4 regions of the Superficieibacter sp. HKU1 genome follow, and region 4 is predicted to be linked to each of the others. Evidence: predicted binding sites of a transcription regulator. Region 4 holds the regulator's gene; each other region holds the start of a gene.
What was found. The regulator PurR, encoded in region 4, represses purine synthesis genes. The targets are predictions, from matches to a motif close to CANGCAAACGTTTGCNTG.

Region 1 (5,111 bases), 1.2 Mb from region 4:
CAGCTCGTAAGCACCTGGAACCCAAACAACGGTGATGTTTTCGTCTTCCACCTGACCAATACGCTTAAGGGCGTCAATCGCGCCGTCCAGCAGACTGTCGTTGATGAAATTGTTAAAACGCGCGATGGTGATGGCGACGCGAGCGTCCGGGGCAGCAACGTTAGCTTCAATAATGTTCATATTCTTCCTATGGGTTCATATGGCCCCGCAGGGGGGCGGATTTTATCATAATAATTCGGGCGCTGCTTCTCTTTTACCGCAGGCGCTACAGGTTAGTCAGATGCAAACAAATATCCGGACCAACCTGACGTATCTCGTTGAATTTAAAATGGGGCGCGGCGGCCAGTTTCTCAAGTCCTGGCAGAACGCACAGGCCGCGGGCATCGTTGCCCAACAGTGTAGGGGCAATATAGATCACCAGTTCATCGACCAGTCCGGCCTGAAGCAGTGCGCCCGCAAGCGTTGCGCCCGCTTCGACCCATACGCTGTTAATCTGCTCACGACCCAGCTGCATCAGCAAAACGACCAAATCCAGATGCCCGTTATGCGCCGGAATTTTCAGCGTACGAACACCCTGCGGCCAGTCACGCGCATCGTCCTGAGTGCGGGCAAACCAGGTTTCCCCCGCCTGCTGTACGATGCGATGCCCGGGCGTGACGCGGTTTTGGCTGTCCACGACGACACGGACCGGCTGACGCAGGCTTTCTTGTGGATAACGCGCTTGCGTGTCGGAGGAGAGTTCCTCCCAGCGCACGTTAAGCTGCGGATCGTCCGCCAGCACCGTCGCGCTGCTGGTAAGTATCGCATGACTTTGCGCACGCAGACGCTGCACGTCGCGTCGCGCTTGCGGGGAGGTGATCCACTGGCTTTTTCCGCTCGCCATCGCCGTTCTTCCGTCAAGCGATGCGCCCAGCTTAAGCTGTACATACGGGAAACCGGTGCGCATCCGCTTAAGGAATCCTTTATTCAACGCCTCGGCTTCATTCATCATCAGCCCGTGGCTGACCTCAATACCTTCCTGCTGCAGGCGATACAGCCCGCGCCCGGCGACCTGCGGGTTTGGGTCCTGCATGGCGACGACGACCCGCGCTACACCTGCGGCAATCAGCGCCTCGCAGCACGGCGGCGTGCGCCCGTGATGGCTGCAGGGTTCCAGCGTAACGTAGGCCGTCGCGCCGCGAGCATTCTCTCCCGCCATACGCAGGGCGTGAACTTCTGCATGCGGCTCACCGGCACGGTGATGATAACCTTCACCGACAATCCGGCCTTCTTTCACAATCACACACCCCACATTGGGGTTGGGATGAGTCGTAAAACGACCGCGCTGCGCCAGCTTCAGCGCTCGCGCCATGAAAATTTCATCCTGCATGAGGTTAATCCTGTAAGCGGGCGATCTCTTCGCCAAACTCTTTGATATCTTCAAAACTACGGTAAACCGACGCAAAACGAATGTAGGCGACTTTATCGAGTTTTTTAAGTTGTTCCATCACCAGGTTGCCAATCATCTTACTGGCAACTTCGCGTTCACCGGTTGCCCGAAGCTGCGATTTAATATGATTAAGCGCCATTTCAACATCGTCAGCGCTGACCGGACGTTTCTCCAGCGCCCGAAGAATGCCGTTGCGCAGCTTATCTTCATTGAACGGTTCACGCACGTCGTTGCTTTTCACCACGCGCGGCATCACCAGTTCCGCCACTTCGAAGGTGGTAAAACGTTCATTACATACCAGGCACTGTCGCCGACGGCGCACGGAAGATCCCTCACCCACCAGACGAGAATCAATAACTTTGGTATCTACGGCTAAACAAAATGGGCAGTGCATATCGCGTCCTGACGAAGGGTGAATGTGACCTATAGTTTACCCTGAACTGGCGGGACTACAAAGGAAGAGCTTTTTGAGACTATGGATCGATGGCAGCCGCGCCGTTATCCTCTACCATAATGACAATAATTGTCCTTTTGAAGGGATCGACACGATGACAAGACGTTATTTAAAAGTTTTTGCCCTGGGAGGTCTGTTTGCTTTGACCGCCTGCGCACCGCAAAGTGAAGTTCGCCAGCTGCATCAGAGCGTCAGTACGCTCAATAAAGAGATGACGCAGCTTAATCAGGAAACGGTAAAAATCACTCAGCAAAATACGCTCAATAAAAAATCGGCCAGCGGCGTTTATCTGCTGCCGGGAGCGAATACGCCAGCCCGCCTGAACAGTCAGATCGGCATGCTGCGCATGTCGCTGGCCAACATCGCTCCGAACGCGGACGGTACGCGCCTGACGCTACGCATTCAGGGGGAGTCTAACGAACCTTTACCGGCCTTCAGCGGCACGGTGGAATGGGGACAGCTTCAGGGCACTACGCAGGATTACCGGGAAGTTAACGTCCAGAACCAGCTGATCAATGCTCCGGCCAGCACGCTGGCTCCGAGCGATGTTGATATTCCGCTCCAGCTTAACGGCATTACGCCTGAGCAATTAGGTTTCGTTCGAATCCATGATATTCAGCCCGCGCAACAACCCTGATAACCGTCAGTAAGCGTTCAGGCGCAGGTTAACCGCCCCAACCCGACGTATCAGTTGGGTTGGGCTTTGCGCCGATTGCCCCGTACCTGTTTATTTTACTGCACGCCGTTATAACTCCGCCTTTGCTGGTCATTATCTTTCTGATTACCGTCTGACCGTAACCATCACTCATACTTATTTAAATTCAGTAAATATTGGCAACAACCTCCCTTATCAGTACAATCGCCGCCGTTAATGTACGCAAACGTGAACGCAATCGATTACGTGTGTGACAGGAATGTGAAACAACACATATTTTTGTGAGCAATGATTCTTATAATAGGCACCACAGAAATTCGACATATTTAGTAACGCGTAGTCATCTTTTTTCATTCCCGTCAGGGATTTTTCAAACAGTGGCATAACTATGAAACATACAATTCTTGCAGCAGGCGCAGTGCTGGCGCTCTCTTCTGGCTTCACCGCTCAGGCAGCCGAAGCGGAAAAACCGCAGTTCCTCTCCGACTGGTGGCATCAGAGCGTTAACGTCGTCGGCAGCTATCACACCCGCTTTGGGCCTGCGTTGCGTAACGATACCTATCTGGAATATGAAGCGTTCGCTAAAAAAGACTGGTTTGACTTCTACGGCTATGTGGATGCGCCGCGTTTCTTCGGCGGTGACGGCGATTCACGCGGCATCTGGAACCACGGTTCGCCACTGTTTACCGAAATCGAACCGCGCTTTTCAATCGATAAGCTGACCAACTCCGACCTGAGCGTTGGTCCGTTCAAAGAGTGGTATTTCGCCAACAACTATATCTACGATATGGGTCGTAACGAAGCGGGTCGCCAGAGCACCTGGTATATGGGTCTGGGCACCGACGTAGAAACCGGTCTGCCGATTGGCCTTAATCTGAACATTTATGCCAAGTATCAGTGGCAAAACTACGGTGCCTCTAACGAAAACGAGTGGGACGGCTACCGCTTCAAAATTAAATACTTTGTACCGATCACCGACGTCTGGGGCGGCCACCTGAGCTATATCGGCTTCACCAACTTTGACTGGGGTTCAGATCTCGGCGACGATCAATATCGTACCAGCAACTCCATCGCCTCCAGTCACGTTCTGGCGCTGAACTACGATCACTGGCACTACTCTGTGGTCGCGCGTTACTTCCATAACGGTGGTCAGTGGAACGATGGCGATCAGCCGGTATGGCAGGCAGAGCCGATCAAATCTAACGGCTTCGGCTGGTATTTAGTTGCAGGGTATAACTTCTAATACCCTGTTTCCCCGGCAGGCCGACAAGGATGTCGACTTATCGGGGACTATTTACAGTTTTTCCCTCCGCCGCTGCCCTTTATATAATCACATCATCAATAATATTAAATAAATCATCCTTCATTCAAATTAATAAACCTCAAAAAATATATCCATCGAATATACAAATAGACATCTCATTCATTTAAACAATATATTTAATATTGTATAAACGCTATCCGGATCACGTTATCTGTCATTCTGTGTATATATTTGTGATCGTATTCTCACTCTACTTAAAACCGAATAGGAAAACGTTTTCCCTTTTTTATAATCACAGCCATAACAATCGCGTCGGCTCAAGAATGATGAAAAAAGCAGATAACAAAAACCGCATCACAATAAAAGATATTGCCAGCGCGGCTAACGTCAGTATTAGTACCGTATCTAAAGTGATGAATGGCACCGGGTCGATTAGTCAGCATACCAAAGCTAAAATTACGCGAGTCATTAATGATATGGATTATCGCCCCAGCGAACTGGCCCGCTCGCTGCATCAAAAGAAAACGTATACCATCGGCTTATTATCCAGCGATGGCTACGGGCGATTTAGTTTGCCTATTTTGAAAGGAATTGAGAGCGCGCTGGCGGAGGCGCAAATCTCTGTTTTTCTGTGTAATGCCAGCGGTTCGCCGCAGGAATTTAAACGGCATATCGACTCCTTATTAGCAAAACATGTAGATGGCATTATTGTTACCGCCGCCAAAACGGATAAACGCGAACCGCTGTATTTAAAAAATAATACGCCCGTAGTCTATGCCTATACCGATGTTGATGACGACAATGCCATGTGCGTGTTGCCTGACGACTTCGGCGCAGGTGAACTGGCCTGTCAGCATCTGATCGAGCAGGGTTGCAAAAACATTGTACACATTACCGGACCCGAGCATTTTATGGCCGTACAGCAGCGCGCAGCGGGCTGCCAGAAGATGCTGATGGCACAGGGCCTGCCTGGTTTCCCTCTCTGCTACGGAAGCTGGACCTCGCAACATGGCTACAGCGCCATACGCGATCTTCTGGCTCAGGGCATTGAGATTGACGGCGTCATTACCGGCAATGATTTAATTGGTCATGGCGTACTGCAGGCATTATATGAATACCCTAAATCCGTCCCCGGCGATGTGTCGGTGGTGAGCTTTGATAACTGGCAGGTCATTACGGAACTGTGCCGCCCCACGCTCAGCAGTATTGATTTTCAGCTGAAAGAATTAGGCCGCATTGCCGGTGAGTGTTTAATAGAAAAAATCGATGGTCAGGATCGCAGAGGGAAAATTATGGTCCCCTGCTACTT
Region 2 (5,111 bases), 790 kb from region 4:
GTGCTGACATCCTGCTCACGCATCAGACCCAGCTTGTGTTTGACGAGTGGGTGTTTCACTTCAACGATCTTCATTCTCTTTCTCCTTTGAGGGGCAGCCACAAAAAAATCGACGGATTATACCGCCTTTCTTTTAGTCAACAATGTTTTTTTGTTTGATGTCGATCAAGCATATGCGTGCAAAAGAAAATTTTGATTATTAATTAAAGAGTTACATGAAGGAAGATCAGCGAAACACATATGGGGCACGCTTTCGCAAGTTGAAAGACGGCGATAGCGTAAGAAAAAAGCGGTCAGCCAGCGACTGACCGCTAAACCGCGGATTACAGTTTTTCGCCGTTAGTGGCAATCACCTGCTGATACCAGTCGAAGGATTTTTTGCGGCTACGCGCCAGCGTGCCGTTGCCATCGTTGTCTTTGTCGACGTAGATAAAACCGTAGCGTTTTTTCATCTCGCCGGTGCCGGCGGAAACCAGATCGATACAGCCCCACGGCGTATAGCCCATCAGCTCCACGCCATCTTCCACGACCGCTTTTTTCATTTCGGCAATGTGCGCAGAGAGATAGTCGATACGATACTGGTCGTCGACCGAACCGTCTTTTTCCAGCACATCGATCGCGCCAAAACCATTTTCAACGATAAACAGCGGCAGTTGATAGTGATCCCAGAACCAGTTCAGGGAGTAGCGCAGGCCCACCGGGTCAATCTGCCAGCCCCAGTCGGATTTCTGCACGTGCGGGTTGGAGACCAGGCTCTTCGTTTCGTCGTAATCCAGCTGCGGGTTATCGGCGGTCGCTTTAGTGGCAAACGACATATAGTAGCTAAAACCAATGTAGTCGACGCAGCCCTGCTTCAGCGCGGCGAGATCGTCTTCGGTGATATCCAGTTTAAAACCGCGACGATCAAAGTATTTCAGCAGATGCTGCGGGTAGCTGCCGCGGACGTGAACATCGGTGAACCAGTAACGACGATGCATCGCATTCATCGCCATCATCATGTCGTTTGGCGCACAGCTCAGCGGGTAGATCGGGCACATGGCAATCATGCAGCCCACCAGCAGCGACGGATTGATCTCTTTTGCCGCTTTCACCGCCAGCGCGCTGGCGACCAGTTCATAGTGCGCCGCCTGATACATTACCGGCTCACGATCTTCGTCAGGCGCATATTTCAGCCCGGAGTTGGTGAACGGGGCAAAATCTTCGTGATAGTTAGCCTGGTTGTTGATCTCGTTAAAGGTCATCCAGTACTTCACTTTATGCTGATAGCGGGTAAAGACCACCTTTGCGAAACGCACGAAGAAGTCGATCAGCTTGCGGTTACGCCAGCCGCCGTATTCTTTGACCAGGTGATATGGCATCTCGAAGTGAGAAAGCGTAATCACCGGCTCGATACCGTGCTTCAGGCATTCGTCGAACAGATCGTCATAGAACTGCAGGCCCGCTTCATTCGGCTCCAGCTCATCACCCTTCGGGAAAATACGCGTCCAGGCGATTGAGGTACGGAAGCATTTGAAGCCCATTTCGGCAAACAGCGCGATATCGTCTTTATAGCGATGGTAAAAATCGATGGCTTCGTGGTTAGGGTAGTTTTTCCCCGGCAGCACGCCGTCGGTAATTTCACGCGCTACGCCATGCGCGCCGGCAGTCATGACATCAGCCACGCTCGCGCCTTTACCGCCCTCCTGCCAGCCGCCTTCCAGCTGATGCGCTGCGACCGCGCCGCCCCACAGAAAACCTTCTTTAAATCCAGTCATGTTCTCTCCCTCATGAACGATCGTCGTTTAACGATCGGTGTTGCTGATTGAAATAGTAAACTGCGCCGATCAATCCGGCGTCATTGCCGTGACTGACGGTATCGATGTATTCCGCAATGCCGAACCAGGCCAGATGTTGGCGCAGCAGCGCCAGGAAACCCGGGCGTTCGACGATGCCGCCGCCGATCAAAATCGTCTGCGGATCGAATAAATTAACGAGGTTATACAGGCCGGTGCCGAGGCCGTTAAAGAAATCCGTCACCAGCCGATGACAGACGACATCGCCCGCATCATAGCGGTCGAAAATCTCCTCGCCGGTAACCTCCTCCAGCGCTTTGCCGACATGTTCGGCGTAGCGATAGCGTAAAACGCGTAGCGTGCAGTTTTCATTCATGGAATAGCGACGCACGTCGCGGGAACCGGGGCGTTCGGTTTGCATATAGCCAAACTCGCCTGCGCGAAAACGCGCGCCGTGCACCAGCTGGTTATTACAGAAAATCGCCCCGCCGATGCCGGTACCGATGGTTAATACGAGGAAGTTGGCCATCTCCGCGCCTTTGCCCTGCCAGCGTTCGGCCAGCAGCACGCAATTAGCGTCATTCTCAATGGCAACGGGAAGTCGGACCTTTTCCTCCAGCCACTGTTTGATAGCGAAATTATCAAATTTGCGGATTGCACCGCCCATTGAAATAAAGCCAGTGTGCGGGTTGACGTAGCCTGGCGCGCTGATGGCTATCCCTTCACACTCGGGATGGGCGGTTATCCAGGCCAGCATGGCCTGTAAAATCTGGTCGCCATCGCTGTCGTTAATTATCTGCTTTCCCTTTTCCAGCAGCTCACCGTTGTCAGCGATCACGCCCATTTTTAACGCGGTGCCACCAATATCAAATGCGGCAATTTTCATCCTGTTACGTCCCCCTGCATCCCGTCAGCACCGGTTTTGCGCTTTTTGCCACGAAAAAAGAAACCGGTTTCATTGGCATCATGATGACTCATGAGCGCGGAGGCAAGCACAAGAATGTACCCGGTTTCATTTTCGTGAACGGTATCAAATTTGTCCCTGCCGGCACGGTAAACTGCCTGACGCAATGCAGGCTCGCAAACGTTTGCTTTCCCTGTTAGAATTGCGCCGATTTTATTTCTATCGCAAACGCGTGGGGACTCAGCAGTGACCGATAAAACCTCTCTCAGCTATAAAGATGCCGGTGTTGATATTGATGCAGGCAACGCTCTGGTCGACCGAATCAAAGGCGTGGTAAAGAAAACCCGTCGCCCGGAAGTGATGGGCGGTCTGGGCGGCTTTGGCGCGCTGTGTGCCCTGCCGCAGAAATATCGTGAGCCGATTCTGGTCTCCGGCACCGACGGCGTGGGAACGAAGCTGCGTCTGGCGATGGATCTTAAACGTCACGATACTATCGGTATCGATCTGGTGGCGATGTGCGTCAACGATCTGGTGGTTCAGGGCGCTGAGCCGCTGTTTTTCCTCGATTATTACGCGACCGGCAAGCTGGATGTCGAGACGGCGGCCAGCGTTATCAACGGCATCGCTGAGGGTTGCCTGCAATCCGGCTGCGCGCTGGTGGGCGGTGAAACCGCGGAAATGCCGGGGATGTATCACGGCGACGATTACGACGTGGCCGGGTTCTGCGTAGGCGTGGTGGAAAAATCGGAAATTATTGACGGCAGTAAAGTCGCTGATGGCGACGTGCTGATCGCGCTGGCCTCCAGCGGCCCACACTCCAACGGCTATTCGCTGGTGCGCAAGATTGTGGAAGTGAGCGGCTGCGATCCGCTGACCACCGATCTTGACGGTAAACCGCTGGCGGATCACCTGCTGGCCCCAACCCGCATCTATGTAAAATCCATTCTGTCGCTGATTGAAAACGTCGAGGTACACGCGATTGCCCACCTCACCGGCGGCGGCTTCTGGGAAAACATTCCGCGCGTGCTGCCGGACAATACCCAGGCAGTGATTGACGAATCCTCATGGCAGTGGCCCGCCATTTTTGACTGGATGCAGCGTGCAGGTAACGTCAGCCGTCATGAAATGTATCGCACCTTTAACTGCGGCGTCGGCATGATCGTCGCGCTGCCAGCGGCTAATGCAGATAAAGCCATTGCCTTGCTCAATGAGAAGGGTGAAAAGGCGTGGAAAATCGGTATCATTAAATCTTCTGATTCCGATGAGCGCGTGGTCATTGAGTAATGAAAAACATCGTGGTGCTGATCTCCGGCAACGGCAGTAATTTACAGGCGATTATTGACGCCTGCGAGCAGAAAAAGATCGGCGGCACGCTGCGTGCGGTATTCAGCAATAAGGCCGACGCGTTCGGCCTTGAGCGCGCGCGTCAGGCAGGCATTCCTGCGCATGCATTAACCGCCAGCCAGTTTGCCAGCCGCGACGCGTTCGATCGCGAGCTGATGCTGGAAATTGATGCTTATGCGCCGGATATGGTGGTGCTGGCGGGCTATATGCGTATTTTGAGCCAGGAATTTGTGGCGCATTATCAGGGACGGCTGTTAAACATCCATCCTTCTCTGCTGCCCAAATATCCTGGCCTGAATACCCATAAGCAGGTGCTGGAAAACGGCGATGAGGTCCACGGTACATCGGTGCATTTCGTGACTGACGAGCTGGACGGCGGTCCGGTTATTTTGCAGGCTAAGGTGCCGGTGTTTAGCGGCGACAACGAGGACGATATCACCGCGCGGGTGCAGGCGCAGGAGCACGACATCTATCCGCTGGTGGTGAGCTGGTTTGTTGATGGCCGGCTTGAAATGCGCGACAACGCGGCGTGGCTGGACGGCCTTCCCCTGCCGCCACAAGGGTATGCCACAGAATAAAATATCCGCCTCGTAATAACGCCTCGTCAGGAGGTGTTATTACGTTGTGAATTGAACTCTTAATAATCGCGTTTAATTTCGGCACGTTTAGATATATTTTCCCTATTCCCTGACAGACATTATCATTGAGTCTATTTACATTCACAAAATATATATTTCCAACTAATATAAGAAGCTGCAGAACCTATTTTTATCGAAAAGAAACTTGTCTCCTTGATTTTCGGCAATAATCGCAATAGCATGCTCATCGGCTTTTGTTACTCTTGTCCGGACAGTTAACATGTTTAAAAATAAAGTATTACTTTTTGGTATCTGGATTATTCCAATTATTCTTCTGTTTTATTCTTTTAACGCCTGGTTCCACATTAACCGTATTCATACTATCGCCAGCACAGCCACCGCGCAGTACCATGCCGCGCTGGAAGCCCACAAAAATGGCAATGATGACACTTTCCTCTGGAACGAAAAAAAACACTCAGTCTCTGATATTGTTAACCTCTATGAAGCAGTAAAA
Region 3 (5,111 bases), 2.3 Mb from region 4:
CTGCCGAGGACATTTCCCGCTTCCGGCAGCCACGGGCTTACGCCGCCGGTGACGCGCTGGGCGCTGAGATCCCAGCCGGTCTCCGGGCTGTTAAACGCCATATTTATTAACTGGAGACGGTCCGCGCGGATGGCCAGCGGTGCGGTGGCGGGCGACAGGTTCAGCGTGCCGTCCTGCAAAATAATCGCGTCCGCGTGCAGCGGATCGGTGAACTGGCGGCTGCTGAGCCCGATATCCACGGTTTTGGCATCCAGCGTGGCGGGTTTACCGTCGCGGCCAAACGTCACGTTCTTTAATAAAATATGCGAAGGCGATGAGAAGCGGTGATCGATGGCGTCAAACGTCAGCTGGTAGTCGCTGTTATCGCTAATCCAGCCGCTGACCTGTTTCGCTCCCCAGCGCGTCTGAACAAGGAACCAGAACGCGATAATGACCACCAGTACGGCAATCAGAATCCAGGCGATCAGTTTTCCGAGAAATTTCATGGTCATCCTTCCCGAGAAATAAACATAAGGGAGTTATGCCCGAATTACAGGAAATCCTCAAGGAAGGAATAGTGAAAGTGCGTTACAGCGGCAGCGGGTCAGGCCCGCTGCCGCGGCAGATCAATTTTTCTCTGGCGGGAAAAGCAGGTTCAGCACAATCGCGGTAATGCCGCCTGCAGCGATGCCGGAGGAGAGCAGGTTTTTCACCCAGTCCGGGGCAAACTGCAGGATCAGCGGCTGCTGGGAGACGCCAAGGCCCACGGCCAGCGACAGGGCGATAATCATGATGGCGCGGCGGTTCAGCGGCTCGCGGGAGACAATGCGCACGCCGGAGGCGGCGATGGTGCCGAACATCACCAGGGTTGCGCCACCCAGCACCGGTTCCGGGATGTGCTGTACAAAACCACTCACCGCCGGGAACAGGCCAAGCACGATCAGCATCAGCGCCACCACAAAGCCGACATAGCGGCTGGCGACGCCGGTCAACTGGATCACGCCATTGTTCTGCCCGAAGCAGGAGTTGGGGAAGGTGTTAAACACGGCGGAGACAAACGAGTTCAGGCCGTTCGCCAGCACGCCGCCTTTCAGACGCTTCATATACAGCGGGCCGGAGACCGGCTGTTCGGAAACGTCGGAGGTGGCGGTGATATCGCCGATAGTTTCCAGCGAGGTGATCATAAACACCAGCATCAGCGGCAGCAGCAGGCTCCAGTCAATGCCCAGACCATAGTAGAGCGGGGTCGGCACCATGATCAGCGGGCTGTTGGTTGGCGCGTTACCTTCCGGCAGCATCCCCATAAACCAGGCCAGCAGATAGCCCGCGGCCATCGCAATCACCAGCGACGCCACGCGCAGATACGGGTTGCGCTGACGGTTTAGCAGGATGATGATCGCCAGCACCACGCCCGCCAGCAGCAGGTTTTTCGGTGCGCCGAACGTGTGATCGTTCATCGCGGCAAAGCCGCCGCCGATGGAGGTCAGTCCAACCTGAATCAGCGACAGTCCGATAATCATCACCACCACGCCGGAGACCAGCGGGGTAATAATGCGGCGCGCCAGATGCAGGATGCGCGAGATAACCATTTCAGTACAGCTCGCCAGCATCAGGGTACCGAACAGCGCCGCCATCATGGTCGGAACGTCCGCCCCGCCGGTTTTTAATGCCGTTCCGCCCATGATCAGCGGGGCGACAAAGTTGAAGCTGGTGCCCTGAATCGAAAGCAGCCCCGAGCCAACCGGCCCCCAGGCTTTAATCTGAATGATGGAGGCCACGCCGGACGCGAACAGCGACATGCTGATGATGTGCTGGGTATCCTCTGCCGGTAATCCCAGCGCCTGACAAATCAGCAGCGCAGGGGTGATCACCGCGACGAACATCGCCAGCAGATGCTGGCAGGCGGCAAACAGGGTCTGGGGCAGGGGAGGACGATCTTCGAGACGGTAAATCAGTTCGCTATTCTGCGCAGGCGCAATCGGTTGCGCATGTTCAGATTCGACGGTGTGAGCAGACATCAGAGGCAATCCCGCGGTGGAAAAGTGGCGATTTTAGCCGACTGGCAGGCAAAAGCAAACGGTTGCTTACGGGTAAGGGTAAAATTTTACCGGCGGGAGTGGGTTGTGTCGGTCGGAACTGGCTGGCGTATAGCGCACAGCTACTCACATCACCCGAGAACGTGATATCCCTACATTTAATAGCGTCTTTGCCCTTTTATTGCTTACAATCGGTTTTGTCACCTCATGATGAGGAAATTACGGCACAGGAAATGGGTCGCGTATGAATGAATCATGCGTTGAGTAAGGAGTTTTAATTATGTTTCATCTTGATACGTTATCGACGCTGGTAGCCGCCACCCTGGTGCTGCTGTTAGGGCGTAAACTGGTCCATTCGGTCCCCTTCTTCGAAAAATACACCATTCCTGAACCGGTCGCGGGCGGCCTGCTGATAGCGCTGGCGCTGCTGGTGCTGAAAAAAAGCATGGGCTGGGAAATCGACTTCGATATGAGCCTGAAAGATCCGCTGATGCTGGCCTTTTTTGCCACCATTGGTCTCAACGCTAACATTGCCAGCCTGCGGGCGGGCGGCAAAGTTGTGGCCATCTTTCTGGTGGTCGTGGTGGGGCTGCTGGTGGTGCAAAACGCCATCGGTATCGGCATGGCGAAAGCGCTGGGTCTCGACCCGTTGATGGGGCTGCTCGCCGGGTCGATCACGCTTTCCGGCGGACACGGCACCGGGGCGGCGTGGGGTAAACTCTTCTCCGAGCGCTATGGTTTCACCAGTGCGACCGAGGTGGCGATGGCCTGCGCCACCTTCGGCCTGGTGTTGGGCGGGCTGATTGGCGGGCCGGTAGCGCGATTTCTGGTAAAGCGTTCGCCTACCCCGGACGGCACGCCTGACGATCTTGCCACCCCGACCGCCTTCGAGAAACCCGATGTTGGACGAATGATCACCTCGCTGGTACTGATTGAATCTATTGCACTAATCGCCATTTGCCTGACCGTCGGGAAGGTGATTGCGGAACTGCTGGCGGGAACCGCACTGGAACTGCCAACCTTTGTATGCGTCCTGTTTATTGGCGTTATTCTCAGCAACGGTCTGGCGTTACTCGGCTTTTATCGTGTCTTTGATCGGGCGGTTTCGGTGCTGGGTAACGTCAGTCTGTCGCTGTTTCTGGCGATGGCGTTGATGAGCCTGAAGCTGTGGGAGCTGGCCTCGCTGGCGCTGCCGATGCTGGCGATCCTGGCGGTGCAGACCCTGGTCATGGCGCTCTACGCGATGTTTATTACCTGGCGGATGATGGGCAAAAACTACGATGCCGCCGTACTGGCGGCCGGGCATTGCGGCTTTGGTCTTGGTGCGACGCCAACGGCGATTGCGAATATGCAGGCCATCACCGAACGCTTTGGGCCGTCGCATACGGCGTTTTTAGTGGTGCCGATGGTAGGGGCGTTTTTTCTCGATATCGTTAACGCGCTGGTGATTAAAGTGTTCCTGATGATGCCGGTGTTTAGCTGATACCGCCTGCAGTTCAGGTAACCGGGTAAGGCGTTTGACATTACCCGGAAATTCTCCCCGGTGGCGCTACGCTTACCGGGGCTACTTTTGAAAATCTTATCCTTCGTCGTGCTCTTCCCACGCCATCGCGCGTTTCACCGCTTTTTTCCAGCCGCTGTAACGGTAGTTACGCTCGGTGGTTTCGATGCCAGGGCGGAACTCGCGTTCAATTACCGCTTTTTCCTGTAGCTCATCCAGGTTCTGCCAGAAGCCGACCGCCAGACCCGCCAGATAGGCGGCGCCCAGCGCGGTCACTTCACGCACTTCCGGACGCTCCACGCGGGTGCCCAGAATGTCGGACTGGAACTGCATCAGGAAGTTGTTGGCAACCGCGCCGCCGTCCACGCGCAGCGCGTGAAGACGAATGCCGGAGTCCGCCTGCATCGCTTCCAGCACGTCGCGGGTCTGGAACGCAATGGATTCAAGAGTCGCACGGATAATGTGATTGGAATTTACGCCACGGGTCAGGCCGAAGATCGCGCCACGCGCATACGGGTCCCAGTAAGGCGCGCCCAGACCGGTAAAGGCGGGAACCACATAGACGCCGTTGGTGTTCTGCACTTTGGTGGCGAAGTATTCAGAGTCAAAGGCATCGCTGATCAGCTTCATTTCATCGCGCAGCCATTGAATAGACGCGCCTGCCATAAACACCGCGCCTTCCAGCGCATAGTTGACCTCGCCGCGCGGACCGCAGGCGATGGTGGTCAGCAGACCATGTTCAGAAGCGACCGCTTTTTCCCCGGTATTCATCAGCATAAAGCAGCCGGTGCCGTAGGTGTTTTTCGCCATCCCTTCCTTCACGCAGAGCTGGCCGAACAGCGCCGCCTGCTGATCGCCGGCGATCCCGGCGATCGGAATACGGGTGCCGCCTTTCCCGCCGATATTGGTCTGGCCATACACTTCGGAGGATTTGTGGACCTGCGGCAGCATGGCGCGCGGGATGTCCAGCACCTCCAGCATTTTGTCGTCCCAGTCCAGTTTGTGGATGTCGAACAGCATGGTACGCGAGGCGTTGGTGTAGTCGGTGACGTGAACGCGACCCTGAGTCATTTTCCAGATAAGCCAGGTATCAACAGTGCCGAACAGCAGTTCGCCGCGTTTCGCCCGCTCGCGGGAGCCTTCAACGTGGTCGAGGATCCACTTCACTTTGGTGCCGGAAAAGTACGGGTCGATAACCAGCCCGGTGGTTTTACGGATGTAGTCTTCCATCCCGTCACGCTTTAACTGTTCGCAGATCTCAGCGGTACGGCGGCACTGCCAGACAATGGCGTTATAAATCGGTTTTCCGGTTTCCCGATCCCAGACGATAGCCGTTTCACGCTGATTGGTAATGCCAATGGCCGCGATCTGATCGGAATTGATATCCGCTTTTGCCAGCACCTCCACCAGCGTGGAGCTTTGGGTAGCCCAGATTTCCATCGGATCGTGCTCAACCCAGCCTGGCTTCGGATAAATTTGTTCAAACTCGCGCTGCGACACGCTGATGATATTGGCGTCGTGATCCATCACGACGGCGCGGGAACTGGTAGTGCCCTGATCGAGCGCAACGATATATTTTTTGTCAGTCATAGTCA
Region 4 (5,111 bases):
ATTTTTTCAATTGTCGTACTCATTGTCATGCTTCCTTAACTTCTTTTACGGCAGTAGTCTGTCATTGTAGCGTTTCAGGCCCTGGACCGAAAATAACATTTTATTCACTCACTATTATTCTATCGTCTGAATCCAAAAGATGCTTTATCAATACCGTTTTATTATCGATGAGACAAATTAATCGCACAAACTGTGCGCAATTTGCCCGCCAACGGGCGATTTTTTTTGCGCCCGGTAACGAATCAGTCTTTTAGATGCAAAAAGACTATTAACTTTCTGGCTTTTTATGCATTAGAATCGACTGGCTTTTTGTCACCATCATGCGCAGGCATATCTTCATGCCTGCCCGAACCAGGGGAATGCTCAGTGGCGCGGATAAATAAAGTCTCGATCACGCTCTGTGCCTTACTGTTTACATCGTTTGTTTTTTCACCACTTGCTCAGGCTTCTGAGCAGGCGAGAGCGTCTGCCATACAGAAAACGCATTTAGCAAAGACCTCAGAACAAAAAACGAAAAGTAAAACAACCAGTAAAAAATCCAGCAAGACCGTCACTAAAACAGCGACGAAATCCAGTAAAAGCACCAGCAAAACGAAAGCCAAAACGGCCCTCACCTCCAGTAAATCCAGACGCGATAAAACCAAACCCACCAAAACCGCTGTCGTAAAGCTGGCCGATAAAAAATGTACGGTGCGTAAGGGTTATAAGAATAAATGCCTCAATGCCTCGACCAAACCGCTGGCGCTGAGTGACGTTCACAAGGTCCGTATGCAGAAAGCGCAAAGAACGGCCATGTCCAAGTTAATGAATCAGATTGGCAAACCCTATCACTGGGGTGGTTCGTCACCGCGTACCGGATTCGATTGCAGCGGTCTGGTTTACTACGCGTACAAAGACCTGGTTAAAATCCCGATCCCGCGCACGGCGAACGAAATGTATCATCTGCGCGATGCTGCGCCGATTGAGCGCAGCAGCCTCGAAAGCGGCGATCTGGTCTTCTTCCGCACTCAGGGACGCGGCACCGCCGATCACGTTGGCGTTTATGTTGGCAACGGCAAATTTATTCAGTCACCGCGTAGCGGCCAGGATATCCAGATCTCGTCGCTGAGTGAGGATTACTGGGTACGCCACTACGTTGGCGCACGCCGGGTCATGACGCCGAAAACCATTCGCTAATCGCTGTCCTGCTGCTCATGCAGCAGGACAGGCTCTTCTTACGGCTCCGTTATTTTGTTAATATACCCGTGCTTAATATGTGGATATTGAGTTATCAAAATAAAAAGGAGTATCGCAATGTCGTTCGAACTGCCTGCATTACCGTATGCACAAGACGCGCTGGAGCCGCATATTTCTGCGGAAACCCTCGCTTATCATCACGGCAAACATCACCAGACCTATGTGACCAATCTCAACGCACTCATCAAAGATACGGACTGGGAAAATAAATCACTGGAAGAGATCGTTCGTGGCGCCGAAGGCGGCATGTTTAATAATGCGGCTCAGGTGTGGAACCACACCTTTTACTGGAACTGTCTTGCCCCTTCTGCCGGTGGTGAACCTGGGGAAGCGCTGGCAAATGCGCTCAGCCAGGCCTTTGGCAGCGTAGACGCATTTAAAAAGCAGTTCACCGATGCGGCAATCAAAAACTTTGGTGCAGGCTGGACATGGCTGGTCAAAAAAGCGGACGGCACTCTGGCGATCGTTTCTACGTCTAACGCTGGCACGCCGTTAACCACCAGCGATACACCCTTGCTGACCGTGGATGTCTGGGAGCACGCTTACTACATTGACTACCGCAATGCCCGTCCGGGTTATCTGGAGCATTTCTGGGCGCTGGTGAACTGGCCGTTTGTGGCACAAAACCTGGCAGCCTGAGTAACTGCGCAGAAGACGTTTGCCTTCTGCGCTATCGCTTAACGGCTGGCGCAAACTTCACGCGCGGGCTGACGGGCGGAAAAGAACACCACCAGCAGTGCCAGGCCCGCAATGATGGCCCCCATTACCGGAACAAAGCTATAACCCAGCCCGCCGGAGATCACCGCTCCACCGGCCATCGCCCCTAAAGCATTACCGAGATTAAACGCCCCGATATTCACCGACGATGATAAGCCCGGCGCTTCGCTGGCCACGCGCATAACGCGCATTTGCAGCGGTGGAACCACGGCAAATGTCGCGGCACCCCATACCAGCATACTTAACGCCGTGCCAAACTCATTGCGGGCCAGCAGCGGGATAGCCAGCATGATCGCAATTAATAACAGCAGAAAACCTTTTAACGTGGCATTCACTGAACGATCGGCAAATTTACCGCCGAGATAATTGCCGATGGAGAACCCTGTCCCCACCAGGACCAGCATCGCAGTAATAAAGAGTGGCGTTGCCGCAGACAGACTGTGCAGAACCGGCGCGATGTAGGTGTAAAGCGTAAACATCGCGCCTGCCCCCAGCACGGTCGTCAGCAGTGCGCTAAGAACCTGCGGACGCAGCAGCACCGTCAGTTCCTGCCGCACGTTGGGCCGCTCCCCTGCACTGCCTTTTGGCAGCGAGAACCACAGGCTCGCCATGGCAATAACCCCCAGACCCGCCGTCGCAAGAAAGGACATCCGCCAGCCAATCGCTTCACCCAGCCAGGTGGCCGCCGGAACGCCGCCAATGTTGGCGATGGTGAGCCCCATAAACATGGTCGCCACCGCGCTGGCCTGTTTATGTTTTGGCACCACGCTTGCGGCAACCACCGATCCCAGACCAAAGAACGCGCCGTGGTTAAGGCTGGTGACAATACGGGAAAGCATCAGCGTGGTGTAATCGGGTGCAATCGCAGAAAGCACATTGCCGAGGGTAAAAATCGCCATCAGAAAGATTAGCGCGTTGCGCCGGGCGCGGTGGGAAAGCAGGAGCGTCATGATGGGAGCACCGACCATTACGCCAATCGCATAGGCGCTGATAAGCATACCCGCAGTGGGAATAGAAACATCGACCCCTTTGGCAATCGTGGGCAATAATCCCATCGGAGAAAACTCGGTGGTGCCAATACCAAACGCACCGATAGCCAGCGCCAGCAGGGGAAAATTAACTTTCATGAACAGACTCCGTTTTGGCCGACATCACCACGACACGACGCAAAGAAGCCAAAAGCATGACATCAATCACAAAAAAACGAAAGTGAGGCAAAATGCAAAAGAGTTTTGCTGAGAGGTGCAAAATCGCAAAAGCGGCGTGAGGGAGAAGACTCTCCCTCGGATGAATCAATGCAGAACGGCAACCAATGCGCTGGCAACAATCAACCCCAGCACAATAATGGTCGTTACCAGAGAAAACTTAAGATCGGCACTCATCAATTTTTACTCCTTGTTATGACCCTGTGAAAAGTGAGCTTGTTCATTTTTACACACTTAACGGCGAAAATCTTGCAGGATTTAGATTGATATACATTTTTTCTCTTTCCCTTTTCATCAGGATCGGCCAAAATTCCACGCTTAATTATAAGCGTACCAGCCATTGACCCCCACCTGACGTTCTGTGTCGATTTCCCGACCTAAGCAATGATCGCAAAATTGCGCCAGGGGTGTGTGAAGGCAAACGTTTACCCTCCTATTTGCAGGCGTTCAGGCCAGGGTCCGGAGTAAGATGTAATGGCAACAATTAAAGATGTCGCGAAACGCGCAAACGTTTCCACTACAACTGTGTCACACGTTATCAACAAAACCCGTTTTGTTGCTGAAGATACGCGTAATGCAGTGTGGGCGGCAATTAAAGAACTTCACTATTCTCCCAGCGCTGTTGCCCGCAGCCTGAAGGTTAATCACACCAAGTCGATTGGCCTGCTGGCGACCAGCAGTGAAGCGGCCTATTTTGCCGAAATTATTGAAGCGGTTGAAAAAAGCTGTTTCCAGAAAGGTTATACCCTGATCCTTGGCAATGCGTGGAACGATATTGAAAAGCAACGCGCTTATTTGTCGATGATGGCGCAAAAACGCGTCGATGGCCTACTGGTCATGTGCTCTGAATATCCTGAATCGCTATTAAGCATGCTGGAAGAATACCGTCACATTCCGATGGTAGTGATGGACTGGGGCGAATCAAAAGCGGACTTTACCGACTCGGTGATTGATAACGCGTTTAAAGGTGGCTATATGGCCGGGCGCTATCTGATCGAACGCGGCCATCGTGATATCGGTATTATTCCAGGTCCGCTGGAACGTAATACCGGGGCCGGGCGTCTGGCCGGGTTTATGAAAGCGATGGACGAAATTCAGGTCACGATCCCTGAACAGTGGATTGTCCAGGGGGATTTCGAACCGGAATCCGGCTATCAGGCGATGCAACAGATCCTCAATCAGTCCCAGCGCCCCACCGCCGTCTTCTGCGGTGGCGATATCATGGCGATGGGGGCATTATGTGCCGCCGATGAGATGGGCCTGCGCGTGCCGCAGGATATTTCGGTGATTGGTTACGATAACGTGCGCAATGCCCGTTTCTTTACGCCAGCGCTGACGACGATTCATCAGCCGAAAGATTCCCTCGGCGAAGCCGCGTTTAATATGCTGCTGGATCGCATTGTGAATAAGCGGGTTGAATCGAAGTCCATTGAGGTGCACCCCCGCCTGATTGAACGCCGCTCGGTAGCCGATGGTCCGTTCGTCGACTACCGCCGTTAAGTTAGCCTGCGGGAGCCGTTTCTTCCGGGTCCCGCAGCCACTCTTTGTTCAGCGTTTCGCTGTCTCCCAAATACTCCAGCAGCCATCCCAGCGCGGGCGAGATATCGCTCTGCTGCCAGGTTAAGCAGCAGGCCGCATCAGGAAACGGGTTCTCGAGGGCCAGCGCGACCCACTCGCCCGAATCTGTCCATGGCCGGGCAAAATGTGAAGGCACCATCGCCGCACAAAGACCCGCTGAGATACAGGTTGCCGATGACTCCCAGTCCGGCACCACGACGCGCTTTTGATTGTCCAGCAGCCACGTCGTGCGCTTTGGCAACGAGCGTGAGGTATCCTCGCGCACCAGTGAAGGCCAGTTACGTAGCTCATCGTCGCTTAACGGCCCCGGCTGTTTTGCGAGGGGATGGTCGCAGGAGACAACGCAGTTCCAGCTCAGCATTCCCATATCCCGAA

Region 1: a site for PurR is predicted at 2,770-2,787, ahead of P0H77_RS05930 (nucleoside-specific channel-forming protein Tsx). Genes of this name have one in related genera too.
Region 2: a site for PurR is predicted at 2,849-2,866, ahead of purM (phosphoribosylformylglycinamidine cyclo-ligase). Genes of this name have one in related genera too.
Region 3: a site for PurR is predicted at 2,049-2,066, ahead of gltS (sodium/glutamate symporter). Genes of this name have one in related genera too.

What each region holds. Positions count from the first base shown of each region.
Region 1 is NZ_CP119754.1:1,236,254-1,241,364, reverse strand. Features, by position in the region: gene ribE (6,7-dimethyl-8-ribityllumazine synthase) at 1-180, opposite strand, end outside; gene ribD (bifunctional diaminohydroxyphosphoribosylaminopyrimidine deaminase/5-amino-6-(5-phosphoribosylamino)uracil reductase RibD) at 266-1,369, opposite strand; gene nrdR (transcriptional regulator NrdR) at 1,374-1,823, opposite strand; gene P0H77_RS05935 (DUF3251 domain-containing protein) at 1,978-2,520, shown strand; gene P0H77_RS05930 (nucleoside-specific channel-forming protein Tsx) at 2,927-3,781, shown strand; gene P0H77_RS05925 (LacI family DNA-binding transcriptional regulator) at 4,126-5,111, shown strand, end outside.
Region 2 is NZ_CP119754.1:3,257,144-3,262,254, forward strand. Features, by position in the region: gene upp (uracil phosphoribosyltransferase) at 1-74, opposite strand, end outside; gene P0H77_RS15580 (6-phospho-beta-glucosidase) at 323-1,753, opposite strand; gene bglK (beta-glucoside kinase BglK) at 1,764-2,657, opposite strand; gene purM (phosphoribosylformylglycinamidine cyclo-ligase) at 2,922-3,959, shown strand; gene purN (phosphoribosylglycinamide formyltransferase) at 3,959-4,597, shown strand; gene P0H77_RS15600 (hypothetical protein) at 4,878-5,111, shown strand, end outside.
Region 3 is NZ_CP119754.1:115,866-120,976, forward strand. Features, by position in the region: gene P0H77_RS00575 (AsmA family protein) at 1-485, opposite strand, end outside; gene xanP (xanthine/proton symporter XanP) at 606-1,997, opposite strand; gene gltS (sodium/glutamate symporter) at 2,296-3,498, shown strand; gene glpK (glycerol kinase GlpK) at 3,595-5,106, opposite strand.
Region 4 is NZ_CP119754.1:2,463,083-2,468,193, forward strand. Features, by position in the region: gene P0H77_RS11775 (Grx4 family monothiol glutaredoxin) at 1-23, opposite strand, end outside; gene P0H77_RS11780 (C40 family peptidase) at 367-1,176, shown strand; gene sodB (superoxide dismutase [Fe]) at 1,294-1,875, shown strand; gene P0H77_RS11790 (MFS transporter) at 1,914-3,080, opposite strand; gene P0H77_RS11795 (YnhF family membrane protein) at 3,246-3,335, opposite strand; gene purR (HTH-type transcriptional repressor PurR) at 3,633-4,658, shown strand; gene punR (DNA-binding transcriptional activator PunR) at 4,660-5,111, opposite strand, start outside.